DNA from 2 places in the Streptomyces sp. NPDC001222 genome. Region 1 is predicted to be linked to the other one. Evidence: riboswitches for the same ligand, from Rfam matches in the RefSeq annotation. Region 1 holds a riboswitch; the other holds the start of a gene.
The links. A riboswitch is a leader RNA that binds a small molecule or an ion and turns the genes downstream of it on or off. The one in region 1 is predicted to bind cyclic di-AMP.
Positions count from the first base shown of each region.

Region 1 (7,278 bases):
CGGACCAGGGAGGCGGCGTCGCGGTCGGTGACCGGAATCAAGCGGTGCGCCATGTCGTCGAGGAGCTGTGAGGCGGCTCCGGCGAGCCCGAAGGACAGCACGGCGCCCGCAGCCGGGTCGATCACGGCCCGTACGAGCGTGTCCACGCCGCGTGGCGCCATGCCCTGGACGACCGGCCGCAGCTGCTCCGGCTGCCCGAACAGCTCGGTCAATTCGGCGTACGCGCGCCGCAGTTGCTCCTCGTCGGCCAGGTCGAGGCGGACCCCGCCCAGGTCCGCGCGGTGCCGCAGATGCGGGGCGGTGGCCTTGAGGGCGACCGGGTAGCCGATCGCCAGGGCGGCCCGGGCGGCGGCGTCGGGGGTGGGCGCGGGCAGGGCCCTGCGGACGTGGATGCCGTACCGCGTCAGCAGGTCGCAGGTCTCGTCGCTGCCGAGCGTGAGGCCCTGGCCCCGCGCGAGCAGCCGCCCGATCAGCGCGGCGGCCCCCTTCTCGTCGATGTCGTCGTACTCGGGCACCCTGCCGGGCTCGGCGGTGTCGCGTCGCCACTGGGCGTATCTGACCGCTTCCGCCAGCGCCCGGACAGCGCGTTCGGCGGCGGGGTAGGCGGGAATCAGCCGGGCGTCGGACGGGGCCTGAACCGTGGTGGGCGGCAGTTCCACCGGGGGCGGAACGTCGGCGCGCCGGCCCTGGGGCGAGGTGCTGGCCGCGGCGGACAGGGCCTCGGCGAGCCCGCCCAGTTCGACGTGGACCACGAGCACCGGCTTGGCGGGGGCCGCCGCGGCGGCCGAGCGGAGGGCCCGCGCGAGCGCCGCGTCCCCGGCCGAGGCCTCCCCCACCGTCGGGATGGCCGTCACGACGACGGCGTCGCACGCCTCGTCGGCGAGCGCCGCGGTCAGCGCCCGGTGGAAGTCCTCCGCCGACGCCGCCGTCGTCAGGTCGAGCGGCGGCAGCGGGCGCAGCCCCTGCGTCAGGCAGGCGTCGTAGGTCAGCAGGCCGAGCGACTCGGAGTTGCCGAGGATCGCCACCCGGGGCCCGGCGGGCAGCGGCTGGCGGGCCAGCAGCAGCCCCGCGTCCACCAGTTCCGTGATCGTGTCCACCCGGATCACCCCGGCCTGCCGCAGCAGCGCGGAGACCGTGGCGTGCGGCAGGCGCGTGGCACGTACGGCGTGGCCCTGGGGGGCGCCTCCGTGCCGCGCGCCCTGCACCACGACCAGCGGCTTGGCGGCGGCCGTGCGCCGTGCGAGCCGGTTGAACTTGCGCGGGCTGCCGATGGTCTCCAGATACATCAGGGCGACATCGGTGTCCGGGTCCTCGTACCAGTACTGGAGGACGTCGTTGCCCGAGACGTCCGCCCGGTTCCCGGAGGAGACGAAGGTCGACACGCCGGTGACCCCGGTGACGCCTCCGCCGCGCCGGTGCAGCCGCGAGAGCAGCGCGATACCGATGGCGCCGGACTGGGCGAACAGCCCTATGCGCCCGGTGCGCGGCATCTCGGGTGCCAGGGAGGCGTTGAGCCGGACGTCCGGTGCGGTGTTGATGATCCCGAAAGCGTTGGGCCCGATGATCCGCATCCCGTACGACCGCGCGAGGCGCAGCAGATCCCGCTGCCGCTGACGGCCGTCGGGCCCGCTCTCGGCGTATCCCGCGGAGATCACCACCAGCCCCTGCACCCCGTGCTCGCCGCACTCGGCGACGACCTCGGGGGCGTGCTCCGCGGGAACGGCGACGACCGCGAGATCCACCGGCTCGGGGATCTCGCGGACCGACCGGTGGGCGGGCACCCCGTCGAGTTCCTTGCGGTCCCCCTCGAAGGCCTTGTTCACCGCGTACAGGCGGCCGGTGTACCCACCGTCCCTGAGGTTGTCGAGCACGCTGCGGCCCACTCCCCCGGGTGTGCGGCCCGCGCCGATCACGGCGACCGAGCCGGGGGCCAGCAGCCGCTGCACCGACCGCGCCTCGGCCCGCTGCTCCCGCGCCCGCTGCACGGCCAGCGACCGGTCGGTGGGTTCCAGGTCCAGTTCCAGACGTACGACGCCGTCCTCGAAACTGCGCTTCTGCTGGTACCCGGCGTCCGTGAACACCTTGATCATCTTGGAGTTGGCGGGCAGCACCTCGGCGGCGAACCGGCGGATGCCGCGCTCCCTGGCGACCGCCGCGATGTGTTCGAGGAGGGCCGACGCGACCCCGCGTCCCTGGTGAGCGTCCTGCACGAGGAAGGCGACCTCGGCCTCGTCGGAGGGCGCGGAGGCGGGCATGCCGTCGGCGCCGATCCGGTCGTAGCGTACGGTGGCGATGAACTCGCCCCCGATCGTGGCCGCGAGTCCCACCCTGTCCACAAAGTCGTGGTGCGTGAAGCGGTGGACGTCCCTGGCGGACAGACGTGGGTACGGCGCGAAGAAGCGGTAGTACTTCGACTCGGCGGAGACCTGCTCGTAGAAGCTGACGAGACGCTCGGCGTCATCAACGGTGATGGGCCTGATGCGTGCGGTACCGCCGTCGCGGAGCACCACGTCGGCCTCCCAGTGGGCGGGGTACTCGTGCCGGTCCGACGCGGTCTGCATGGGCCCCAGAGTACGGCTCGCGTCCGGCGACGGCGCGAGGCAGGCTGGGGGAACCGTGCACGGACCGTCCAGCATGCGGACCGTCCGGGGAGGGGGCTTCCGTCCGGTCCGGGAACGCTTCACCATATGGAAAACTGGTCTAGACAACCCTGAAACCGAAGGGCAGCAACACATGGCTGAGCGCCGCGTCAACGTCGGCTGGGCCGAGGGCCTCCACGCCCGTCCCGCCTCCATCTTCGTCCGGGCGGCAACGGCCTCCGGCGTCCCCGTGACCATCGCCAAGGCCGGCGGCAACCCCGTCAACGCCGCGTCCATGCTGGCGGTTCTGGGCCTGGGCGCCCAGGGCGGCGAGGAGGTCGTCCTGGCCTCCGACGCGGACGGCGCGGACGCCGCACTGGACCGCCTGGCGAAGCTGGTCGCCGAGGGCCTCGAGGAGCTCCCCGAGACCGTCTGACCCTTCGGACCCCCCGGTCACCAAAGCCGCGCCTCCCCAGGGGGCGCGGCTTTCGCCGTCGTGCGGGAGCGGGCACGGTGGACTTCGCGCCCCCGAGGGTGTGCGCGCGAGAAATTCGGCGCGGTCGCGAGAATTGCTCGCGGCACCCGAAAATCACGTACGCCGGAATTATCGGGGCGCATGAGAACCAGGGCAGCCGAAATGGACTTCACGGAATATCCCTCTTTGTATACGGTGCCTGTGTTAATGCCGGGCCCCCGACACGTTTACGGCATGTTGCGAAGTCCTCACACGGTCCGCGCGGTGGCCCGCGCCGGGCGGACGCAGCCGATGCGCGGCGGTCGCGCGCTCGATGTGCAGTGCCGTGATGGCACGCGCCCGTTCGCCGTCGCCGCGCGCGACGGCGTCCACGATGCCGCCGTGCTCGGCCCAGGACTCCACGGGGCTGACCGGCGCCTCGACCGCGTACATCCAGACGATCTTGTGGCGTAGCTGGCCGAGCGTCGAGGTGAGCGCGGGGCTGCCACAGGCCTGCGCCAGGGTCTCGTGGAACCAGCCGTCCAGCGAGCGGAGATCCTCGCTGGGGCCTCTCCTGGCGCGCTCCTGGCCCAGTCTGACCAGGCCGCGCAGCACCTTGAGATGGGCCTCGGTGCGGCGCTGTGCGGCGCGCGCGGCCCCCAGCGGCTCCAGCAGCATCCGCATCTCCAGCAGGTCGGCGGCCTCCTGCTCGGTGGGTTCCGCGACACACGCGCCCGCGTGTCTTCGGGTGACGACGAAGCCCTCGGCCTCCAGGGTGCGCAGGGCCTCGCGGACGGGGACGCGGGAGACGCCGTAGCGGCGCGCGAGGAGTTCCTCGGTGAGCCGGCTGCCGCGCTCGTAGAGACCCGCGACGATGTCGTCACGGATCGCCGTGCATACCGAGTGCGCCGGAATACGCATGCCCGACCACCGCCTTAATCCCCGCGAAACGTCCCCGGTCGACGCGTGTCCAGTCGACTCTATTGCAGCGGGCCGGAATTTCCGACGGCAGGCCGGAATCCATGGATATTTTTTGGACAGACGGGAGTTCGAAACGACGAAGGCCCCGGCCGAGGAGCCGGGGCCATCACGTCAGCGGCGCCTTGGGGCGGCCGACGCTCAGACGTTCACGCCGTGTGACCTGAGGTAGGCGACCGGGTCCATGTCCGAGCCGTACTCCTGGGTGGTGCGCGCCTCGAAGTGGAGGTGCGGCCCGGTCGTGTTGCCAGTGGCCCCGGAGAGGGCGATCTGCTGCCCGGGGGTGACGTGCTGGCCCAGCTGGACGCCGATGGACGAGAGATGGCCGTACTGCGTGTAGGTGCCGTCGTTCATCCTGATGACGATCTGGTTGCCGTACGCGCCGCCCCAGCCGGTCTCCACGACGGTGCCCGAGCCGACCGCGTGGACGGGCGTGCCCGTGGCGGCGTGGAAGTCGATGCCGGTGTGGGCGCCGGAGGACCACAGGGAGCCGCCGGCCTTGTAGCCGGTGGAGACGTACGAGTGGTAGATCGGCGCCACGAACGCGTTCAGGCGCTCGCGCTCGGCCTCGCGGGCGGCGCGGACCTTGGCCTCGTGCTCCTTGCGCGCCTTCTCCGCGGCCTCCCGGCGCGCGGCCTCGGCCGCCTTCTTCTGGTCGGCGGCCTGCTTCTGGGCGGCGGCCTGAGCGCCGATCTTCTCCGCGACCGAGTCGCCGAGGGTGACGGCCTGCATGAGTCCCGTCTCCTCGACGGGGTGCCCGGCGGCGAAGGCCGGGGCTGCCAGGGTGCCGATGGCCCCGGTGGTGGTGAGCGCCGCGACGCCCACCGCGTTCGTGGCCGTACGCTGCATTCGGCTCGGACGGCGGTGCTTCCCGGTGGCGCAGGTGAACGCCATGAAGTGGCTGGTCCTTTCCTTCCCTCTCGCCTACCGGGTTAGCTGACGGGTTCGGAGCAGGAAGGTCTCCTACGGGCTGGCGCCCGATTCACCCCAGGGACTGCGTGGGCCCTTCCCGGCGCGAAGGCGACGAGAGTGGGCCCCTCCGGCCGCGCGGGCGGCGAGAGAAGGTGGGTCCCCGGCTCCCCTGGCTCGCGCCGTACGGGGACTCGGCGATGACTGTCCGGTGCCGCGGGTGCGGCGCACTGCCTGACGGACAGCCCGACAGACGCTAGAAGGGCCCTCCGTCCCCCGGCAAACCGAGCATGGGGTTTGTAGCGCATCCCACAGGGCAGAGGGGCAGCCTCTATGGCAATACGGACAAAACCCAAAGAGCAGGGCCCTGGTGACGGAGGACGTCACCAGGGCCCCTTCGGAGCGTCGCCGTTCCGGACGCGTACGAGGAGCGTCTACTCGGCCCGCACGACGTGCACTTCGCCGATGCCGAGCGCCTTGACGGGCTCCTCGATCTGCGTGGCGTCACCGACCAGGACGGTCACCAGACGGTCCACCGGGAAGGCGTTCACGACGGCGGCCGTGGCCTCGACCGTGCCTGTGGCGGCGAGCCGCTGATAGAGCGTCGACTGGTAGTCGTCCGGCAGATGCTGCTCGACCTGGTCGGCGAGCGTGCTCGCGACGGCCGCCGCGGTCTCGAACTTGAGCGGCGCCACACCCACCAGGTTCTGCACGGCGACATCGCGCTCGGCGTCCGTCAGCCCCTCGGCGGCGAGGGTGCGCAGCACCTTCCAGAGGTCGTCCAGCGCCGGGCCGGTGTTCGGCGTGTCGACGGAGCCGCTGATGGCGAGCATCGCGGCGCCGGTGCCGTCAGGCGCGGAGCGCAGCACCTGGCCGAACGCCCGCACACCGTAGGTGTAGCCCTTCTCCTCCCGCAGGACGCGGTCCAGACGGGAGGTGAGGGTGCCGCCGAGGCAGTACGTGCCGAGCACCTGTGCGGGCCACACCCGGTCGTGGCGGTCCGCGCCGACGCGGCCGATGAGCAGCTGCGTCTGGACGGCCCCGGGGCGGTCCACGATGACCACGCGGCCGTTGTCGTCGGCGGTCACCGGGGGCACGGGGCGCGGCTTGGCGGGCTCCCCCGTCCAGGCCCCGAGGGTGTCGCCGAGGAGCGCGTCGAGGTCGACGCCGGTGAGGTCGCCGACCACGACGGCGGTGGCAGTGGAGGGCCGCACATACCGCTCGTAGAACCGGCGGACGGCGGCCGCGTCGATGGCCTCGACCGTCTCCTCGGTGCCCTGACGCGGTCGCGACATCCGCGAGGTCGCCGGGAACAGCTCCTTGGAGAGCTCCTTGGCGGCGCGGCGGGCCGGGTTGGCCATCTCGTGCGGGATCTCGTCGAGGCGGTTGCGCACCAGGCGCTCGATCTCGCTCTCGTCGAACGCCGGCGCCCTCAGGGCGTCGGCGAGCAGCCCGAGCGCCTTCGGGAGGCGGGAGACGGGCACTTCGAGGGACAGACGCACCCCGGGGTGGTCGGCGTGCGAGTCCAGGGTGGCGCCGCAGCGCTCCAGCTCGGCGGCGAACTCCTCGGCGGAGTGCTTGTCAGTGCCCTCGGAGAAGGCACGCGCCATGATCGTGGCGACGCCGTCGAGGCCGGCCGGCTCGGCGTCCAGGGGCGCGTCGACGAGCACCTCCACGGCGACGACCTGCTGACCGGGGCGGTGGCAGCGCAGCACGGTCAGGCCGTTGTCCAGGGCGCCGCGCTCGGGTGCGGGGAACGCCCAGGGCCGGGCCGTGCCGGGCCGGGGCTGCGGGTGGAAGTCCATGGTCGCGAGCTCGGTCACTTCGCCGACTCCTCGTCGTTGCTGGTGCCTTCGGCGGTGGTGGTCTCGGCGGCGTCGGCCGCGACCGGCTCGTACACGAGCACCGCGCGGTTGTCGGGGCGCAGGCGGGCCTTGGCGATCTCCTGCACCTCCTCGGCGGTGACGTCGAGCACGCGCCGCACGGCGGTCAGGGCGAGCTGCGGGTCGCCGAACAGCACCGCGAACCGGCACAGTTCGTCGGCGCGGCCGGCGACCGTGCCGAGCCGGTCCAGCCATTCGCGCTCCAACTGGGCCTGGGCGCGCTCCATTTCCTCGGCCGTGGGGCCCTGCTCGGCGAACCGGGCCAGCTCCTCGTCGATGGCGGACTCGATGACGGGCACCTCGACGTCACCGGAGGTCTTCACGTCCAGCCATCCCAGGGAGGGCGCTCCGGCCAGCCGGAGGAGCCCGAAGCCGGCGGCGACGGCGGTGCGGTCATGCCGTACCAGCCGGTTGTAGAGCCGGGAGGACTCGCCGCCGCCGAGGATGGTGAGGGCCAGGTCCGCCGCGTCGCACG
Region 1 is NZ_JBIAXT010000002.1:444,851-452,128, forward strand. It holds gene ACFY2Z_RS05060 (GNAT family N-acetyltransferase) at 1-2,561, opposite strand, end outside; gene ACFY2Z_RS05065 (HPr family phosphocarrier protein) at 2,734-3,015, shown strand; gene ACFY2Z_RS05070 (GntR family transcriptional regulator) at 3,259-3,954, opposite strand; gene ACFY2Z_RS05075 (M23 family metallopeptidase) at 4,153-4,905, opposite strand; cyclic di-AMP (ydaO/yuaA leader) riboswitch at 4,918-5,130, opposite strand; gene ACFY2Z_RS05080 (M16 family metallopeptidase) at 5,355-6,743, opposite strand; gene ACFY2Z_RS05085 (M16 family metallopeptidase) at 6,740-7,278, opposite strand, start outside.

Region 2 (7,278 bases), on a different contig from region 1:
CACCACTCGCATATTCACTCATCGCCACTGACCTGGACGGAACGCTGTTGCGTCACGACGACACGCTCTCCGACCGGTCAAGGGCCGCGCTGGCGCGGGCCTCCGCGGCAGGCGCGCAGCACCTGGTCGTGACAGGGCGCCCGGCGCCCAGGGTGCGGCCGCTGCTCGACGACCTCGGCAGCACGGGGCTCGCGGTGTGCGGGCAGGGCGCGCAGGTCTACGACGCCGGCACGAACCGGCTGTTGTTCTCCGTCACCCTGGAACGGGAGTTGGCCGAGACCGCACTCGGCAAGATCGAGGCCGAGGTGGGGCAGGTGTACGCGGCCGTGGACCAGGACGGGGTGGACGGGCTCACGCTCATCGAACCCGGCTATCGGATGCCGCATCCCACCCTGCCCGCGGTACGGGTCGAGCGGCGCGACGACCTGTGGTGCGAGCCGATCAGCAAGGTGCTGCTGCGCCATCACGCCCTGTCGGACGACGAGTTGGCGACGGCGGCCCGCGCGGCGGTGGGCTCTTTGGCGACGGTCACCATGTCCGGGCCGGGCACCGTCGAGCTTCAGCCGTGCGGTATCACCAAGGCGACGGGGCTCGCGCTGGCCGCCGGCCATCTGGGGCTGGGTCCGTCGGAGACCATCGCCTTCGGTGACATGCCCAATGACATCCCGATGTTCGACTGGGCCGCGCACGGGGTGGCGATGGCCAACGCCCACCCCGAACTCAAGGCCGTGGCGGACGAGATCACCACGTCGAACGAGGACGACGGCATCGCCGTCGTCCTCGAACGAGTCCTCGCCGGTCACCGGCCGCCGGCCGACAGCGCCGGCCGGGGGTCCGCCGGCTGTCACCAGGCCTACTGATCGGCTGCCGGGCCCACCGGTCGGTTGTCAGGTTCCTACCGGTAGGCGACCGACAGGCCTCCTAGTACGCGCTGTTGACGTTGTCGATCGAGCCGTACCGGTGGGCGGCGTAGTTGCACGCGGCTGTGATGTTGGCCACCGGGTCGTAGGGATCGAACGACGTGCCGGGCACGTGGTAGGCGGCGAAGGTCGGGTCGATGATCTGGAGCAGGCCCTTGGAGGGGATCCCCTTACGGGCGTTGGAGTCCCAGAGGTTGATGGCTCTCGGGTTGCCGGACGACTCGCGCATCACGTTGCGGTAGATGCCGTTGTACGTGCCGGGGATGCCGTGCCGGGCCATGACGTCCAGCGACTGACGGATCCAGCTGTCGAGGGTGGTGCCGCGGGTCTTCACGACGGTGACGGAGGTGACGTTCCCCGGCTTGCCGGGCGCGGCGGAAGCGCTGGTCGCTCCCATGACCGGCAGGGCGAGAAGGGCGGCACCCGTCCCCGCGATTGCGAGGGCACGGGTGAGACGGGTGGCCTGGGAGCCACGGTCCCGACGGCGTGCGGGCAGTGCGAAAGCGGACATGTCGCGTTCCTCTCCTGCGCCTGCGAGGTGAGCTGTCGGGTTCGGGCGGGGAGGTGCCCGGCTGTGTTCTCGATGCCGAGGCCACGGCTTCACCCCTAGCCGTTCCGGTGTGGTAGCCGGACCGGCGGCTTACCTGGGTCCCCCGCTCCTGCCGTCATGGGTCGAAGGGCTTCCGGGCGGTGGCAGGATTCGGCGTTCCGCTCGGATCGAGGGGAAGGTATGCGATAGCACATGTCGGGAACAAGCCTGCAAGTCACAGTCCTTCCGAATTGACCATGAAATGGGGGAATAAGGTCCGTGATCCAGATTGTTGAGCTGGGTTCAAGTTGCCATTAGCAAAGCCGGAGTTGGCGACACGCCCGCGACGACGCGCATGTCGAGCACGTGAGCTATTTCACTGCCGCTTCCGCGGTTGCCATCGGCATTTCATTACATAAGCGTTTAATTCGGACAAAGCGGCCACGCTTCATATGGTCCGGCTCGAGTTCGCCGGGCGGGCCGGGATCGCTTGTGCGGCCTGGACTTCCCTGCCGGCAAGGGGAGTTCTCCGGGTTCGCCCCGCCGGGCGGAACGAGTCTCCGGTCGGCGCGTGCGGCGTGCACGGGCGGGCAGGCGTAGTGGAGTTGCAGGGAGTGCGGGGGAGTCGCAGGGGCATTCGGTGGCCGAAAAGGGGCGCCCGGAAGGTGGGGCGGTGATGTGCGGAGAGAGCGGAGAGGTGTCCGGCGCCCGCGAGCCCGGGGGGTAAATGGGGTGATTCATGCCGTAAAAGGTGCTTTTCAGTTATGTCAGAGAATGTCTGTTCGTATCAGATGATCAAGAACATACCGTTCGTGATCCGATACCGCCCGGCCTGGAACAGTGGGCGCTCGTGGTGATCGAAACGTGACCGGATACGCTGACTTGAGTGATGGCGGCGACAGATCGACAAACTTGATAAGTCACGTCGACGAACGGCGTCATCGACCAAGTGACCGTCCTTGAGACCGACCGTGTGAGCGTCAGCAGACGTCAGCAGACAGGAGACCCCACGTGACCGTCGTCGGGCCGTTCGGGCTGAGCGTGCGGGACCAGGCTCTGGAAGCCGATGTCCAGGCCGGATTGGCGGCTGTCGAGGAAGGGCTGCTCGAGGCCACCAAGAGTGAGGTGCCCTTCATCACGGGGGCCGCGCAGCACTTGGTGCGTGCGGGTGGGAAGCGGTTCCGGCCGCTGCTCGTGATGCTCGCGGCGCAGTTCGGCGACCCGTACGCGCCCGGGATCGTGCCCTCGGCCGTGGTCGTGGAACTGACCCACCTCGCCACCCTCTACCACGACGATGTGATGGACGAGGCCGAGGTGCGGCGCGGGGTGGACAGCGCGAACACCCGCTGGGGCAACTCGGTCGCGGTCCTCACGGGTGACTTCCTGTTCGCGCGGGCGTCGCACATCCTGGCCGATCTCGGTCCGGAGGCGGTCCGGATCCAGGCGGAGGCGTTCGAACGCCTGGTCACCGGCCAGATCCTGGAGACGGCGGGCCCGCGGGACGGCCGTGACCCCGTGGAGCACTATCTGGACGTCCTCGGCGGCAAGACCGGCTCGCTCGTGGCGGTGGCGTGCCGCTTCGGGGCGATGATGTCGGGCGCCGACGAGACGGTCGTGGACGTGCTCACGCAGTACGGCGAGCGGCTGGGCGTGGCGTTCCAGCTGGCCGACGACGTCCTCGACATCGCCTCGGACTCGCACGAGTCCGGGAAGACGCCCGGCACGGACCTGCGCGAGGGCATCCCCACCCTCCCGGTGCTGCGTCTGCGTGAGCGCGCGGAGCGTATGGGGCTGGCGGAGGACATCGCCCTGTGCGAGCTGCTGGACTCCGACCTCACGGACGACGCCCGGCACGCCGAGGCCCTCGCCCGGCTGCGCGCTCACCCGGCCCTGGAGCAGGCGCGCCGCGACACGGTCCGCTATGTGGAGGACGCTCGCTCGGGTCTGGCCCCACTGCCGGAGTGCGGTGCGAAGGCGGCCCTGATGGAACTGTGCGACGCGGTGGTGCACCGGGCGGGCTGACACCGCTCGCGCATCACCCTCGCAGGGGGACCCGCGGGTCCACTCGTCGTGGGAACCGTATGACCTGGGCCCCGGGATCGGCTCGGATCCGGGCCGAGATCGGCGCCGTGTCCGTAGCGGTACCCGAAGCCGCCCGGGTGGCGTCCTTCCCGTAGAACCCCTACGGGTCGGAGCAGGTCCCGTCTCCCCGATGTCATACCCCAGGATTACGCGGAGTTGAGCCCGCGGGCTGACGCTTCTGCCGTGCCGATTTGGTCAGATGGGGGACACCACCTCAAAGGAGTTCGGGTGAGAATGGCGGCACAGGGGTGGACCAGGGCACGGATGGTAGGCCGCCGCCGACGACGGAGGTAAGGCACACATGGCACCGTACGAATCCGACGGCAGCACGCCCGCCGGCGAGGCCGAGGACGTACGCGACGGGCGGCGCACCGCCGCACGGTACGTCGTCCCGGTCGCGGTGGTGGGAGTGGCGGCCGCGACCATCGGGCTCGTCCCGGCGTTCGCCGGATCCGGCGACCCGGATCTGCCGAAGATCAGCGCCCAGCAGCTCATCGAGAAGATCGCCAAGTCGGACGTCCAGCAGCTGTCCGGCACGGTGAAGATCAGCACGGACCTGGGCCTGCCCAACCTGGGCGGCCTGGAGAGCAGCCTCGCCTCGGGCGCGCTCTCCCAGGGCGCGGGCGGCAAGAGCGGCTCGGCCGCGGACCCGAGCGCCAAGCTCCTGGAGCTGGCCTCCGGCACGCACACCGTGCGCGTCGCCGCCGACGGCGAGGACAAGCAGAAGATCTCCCTCATGGAGAAGGCCGCCGAGTACAGCGTCATCCGCAACGGCGACCAGATGTGGACGTACGACAGCGCGTCCAACGAGGCGTTCCACGCGACCGGCGCCGGCGACCACAAGGGTGCGAAGGCGGCGCCCGAGGACATGCCGGCCACGCCGAAGGACATGGCCGAGGAGGCCCTCAAGGCCGCCGACAAGACCACGTCGGTGACGGTCGACGGCACCGCGCAGGTCGCGGGCCGGGACGCGTACAAGCTGCTCATCCGGCCCAAGCAGTCGGGTACGACGGTCGGTGCCATCAGCATCGCGGTCGACGCGAAGACGGGTCTGCCGCTGAAGTTCACCCTGACCCCGGCATCGGGCGGCGCGGCCGTCGTCGACGCGGGCTTCACCGAGGTGTCGTTCAGCAGGCCGGCCGCGTCGACGTTCACCTTCACGCCGCCCAAGGGCACCAAGGTCACCCAGGGTGACGACTTGAAGGACGAGGGCAAGGCGCGGGCCCACGGCACCGAGAAGTCGGCGCACGGCGACTGGAAGGCGGCGCCTGGCTCCGAGAAGGCGGTACCGGGCACCGGGCCGAGGACCATCGGCGAGGGCTGGAACTCGATCTACGTCCTCGACTCGGGCAGCAAGGGCGGCGTGCCCTCGGGCACCTCGTCCAAGGGCGGCGCGTCCAAGGACGGCGCGTTCGCCGGTTTCCTGGGCTCCCTGGGCGACCACGTCAAGGGCAAGTTCGGTTCGGGCACGGTCTTCTCGACTCGCCTGGTCAACGCCCTGATCACGGACGACGGCAAGGTGTACGCGGGCGCGGTCACCAAGGACGCGCTGGTGAAGGCGGCCGACGCGGGGAAGTAGTCCCCCGCGCGGCTCGGACGGCTGGAGCAGGGGAGCAGGAGAGTCCATGGAGGAACTGCCCGCCGGGGAAGGGGAGCCGCACGGCTCCGGGGCGACGGTGAGCGACCCGGGGGCCCAGCAGGCCCCCGAGGCCGAGGAGGCCCCGGTCATCGCCACCCGTGCCCTCACCAAGCGCTACCACGGCGGGCAGCTCGCCGTTGACGGACTCGATCTGACCGTCCCGGCGGGCAGCGTCTTCGGCTTCCTCGGGCCGAACGGCTCGGGCAAGACCACGACCATCCGCATGCTGATGGGCCTGATCGAGCCCACCTCGGGCACGGCGCGCGTGCTGGGGCAGCCCATGCCCCGCGCCTCGCGCGCCGTGCTCCCGCACGTCGGCGCCCTCATCGAGGGCCCGGCGCTCTACGGCTTCCTCTCCGGCCGCGACAACCTCCTGCGCTACGACTTTGCCGACCCCACCGCCGACCCGCGCACCCGGCGCGCACGGGTCGAGGCCGCGCTGGACCGGGTGGGTCTCTCGGCGGCGGCCGGCAAGAAGGCCAGGGCTTACTCCCTGGGGATGAAGCAGCGCCTGGGACTCGCGGCCGCCCTGCTCCGGCCCCGCCGCCTCCTCGTCCTGGACGAGCCCACCAACGGCCTCGACCCGCAGGGCATGCGGGAGATCCGCTCCCTCGTCAGGGAACTGGCGTCCGAGGGCACGACCGTCTTCCTCTCCTCCCATCTGCTCGACGAGATCGAACAGGTCTGTACGCACGCCGCCGTGATGGCGCAGGGCCGGCTGATCGCGCAGGGCGCGGTGGCGGACCTGGCGGCCGGGGCACGCGGACGTCTCGTCGTCACCACCCCGGACGTGACGGAGGCGGCCCGCGTCCTGAAGGAACAGGGCGTCGCCGACGTGGTCGTGGGGGACGGCCGGGTCACGGCGGACCCCCCGGAGGGCGAACCGGCGGACGTGAACGCCGCACTGGTCACCGCCGGAGTCCGCGTCCGCGGCTTCGGCGTCGAACGCGCCTCACTGGAGGACGCGTTCGTGGCGCTGACGGGAGAGGGATTCGATGTCGCAGGCTGAGTGGACGGGGCCGGACCGGACGCTGGTCGCGCGGGAACGCAACCCGTTGTGGTCTCTCGGACTGCTGCGCAGCGAGCTGGTGACCACCCTGCGGCGCTGGCGTACGCTCGCGCTGCTGGCCGTACTAGCGGCCGTACCGGTCCTGGTCGGGATCGCCGTGAAGGTGGAGACCGGCGACGGTCCCGGTGCCGGCGGACGAGGCGGCGACGGCGGCCCCGCGTTCATCGCGCAGATCACCAACAACGGCCTGTTCCTGGTCTTCACCGCGCTCGCCGTGTCGCTCCCGTTCTTCCTGCCGATGGCGGTCGGCGTCGTCGCCGGCGACGCGATCGCGGGCGAGGCCAACTCCGGCACCCTGCGCTACCTCCTGGTCGCCCCCGCGGGCCGCACCCGCCTCCTCCTCGTCAAGTACGCCACCACGATGGCCTTCTGTCTGCTCGCCACCCTCGTCGTAGCGCTCTCGGCGCTCGCCGTGGGCGCCCTGCTCTTCCCACTGGGCGACCTGACGACGATCTCGGGCACCCGTATCGACTTCGCCGACGGCCTCGGCCGCGCCCTGCTCATCGCGCTGACCGTCGCCGCGTCCCTGACCGGGCTCGCGGCCCTGGGGCTTTTCGTCTCCACCCTCACCGACAGTGGAATCGCGGCCATGGCGACCACGGTCGGCCTGGTGATCACCGTGCAGATCCTCGACCAGATCCCCCAACTGCACGCACTGCAGCCGTACTTCTTCCCGCACTACTGGATGTCCTTCGCGGACCTCATGCGGGACCCGGTCTACTGGGACGATCTGACCCGCAACCTCGGCCTCCAGGCCCTCTACGTGGCGGTCTTCGGCTCGGCGGCGTGGGCGCGCTTCACGTCGAGGGACATCACTTCCTGAGGGCGTGTACCGCGCTCACCCGTTGAGGCTGTCGAAGCCGTCGAGGCCGTCGAGGCCGCAGTCCGCAAGGGGCGGGTCGGATCCTGGGACAGGCCTGTGACGCTGCGGTGACGCCAGAAGGGTATGGCGGCCGCAGACTTCAAGTAGGCCGATCGGACATCGTGGCCGGGCCTGGGTGAGGAGGGGCAGGGATGACGCGTACGGCACTCACGGCAC
Region 2 is NZ_JBIAXT010000012.1:122,198-129,475, forward strand. It holds gene ACFY2Z_RS18555 (HAD family hydrolase) at 1-860, shown strand, start outside; gene ACFY2Z_RS18560 (transglycosylase SLT domain-containing protein) at 922-1,431, opposite strand; cyclic di-AMP (ydaO/yuaA leader) riboswitch at 1,436-1,636, opposite strand; gene ACFY2Z_RS18565 (polyprenyl synthetase family protein) at 2,461-3,471, shown strand; gene ACFY2Z_RS18570 (outer membrane lipoprotein carrier protein LolA) at 3,833-5,110, shown strand; gene ACFY2Z_RS18575 (ABC transporter ATP-binding protein) at 5,157-6,179, shown strand; gene ACFY2Z_RS18580 (ABC transporter permease) at 6,166-7,062, shown strand.
Region 2: linked by a shared signal. The riboswitch ahead of ACFY2Z_RS18560 (transglycosylase SLT domain-containing protein) and the one ahead of ACFY2Z_RS05075 (M23 family metallopeptidase) in region 1 are both predicted to bind cyclic di-AMP.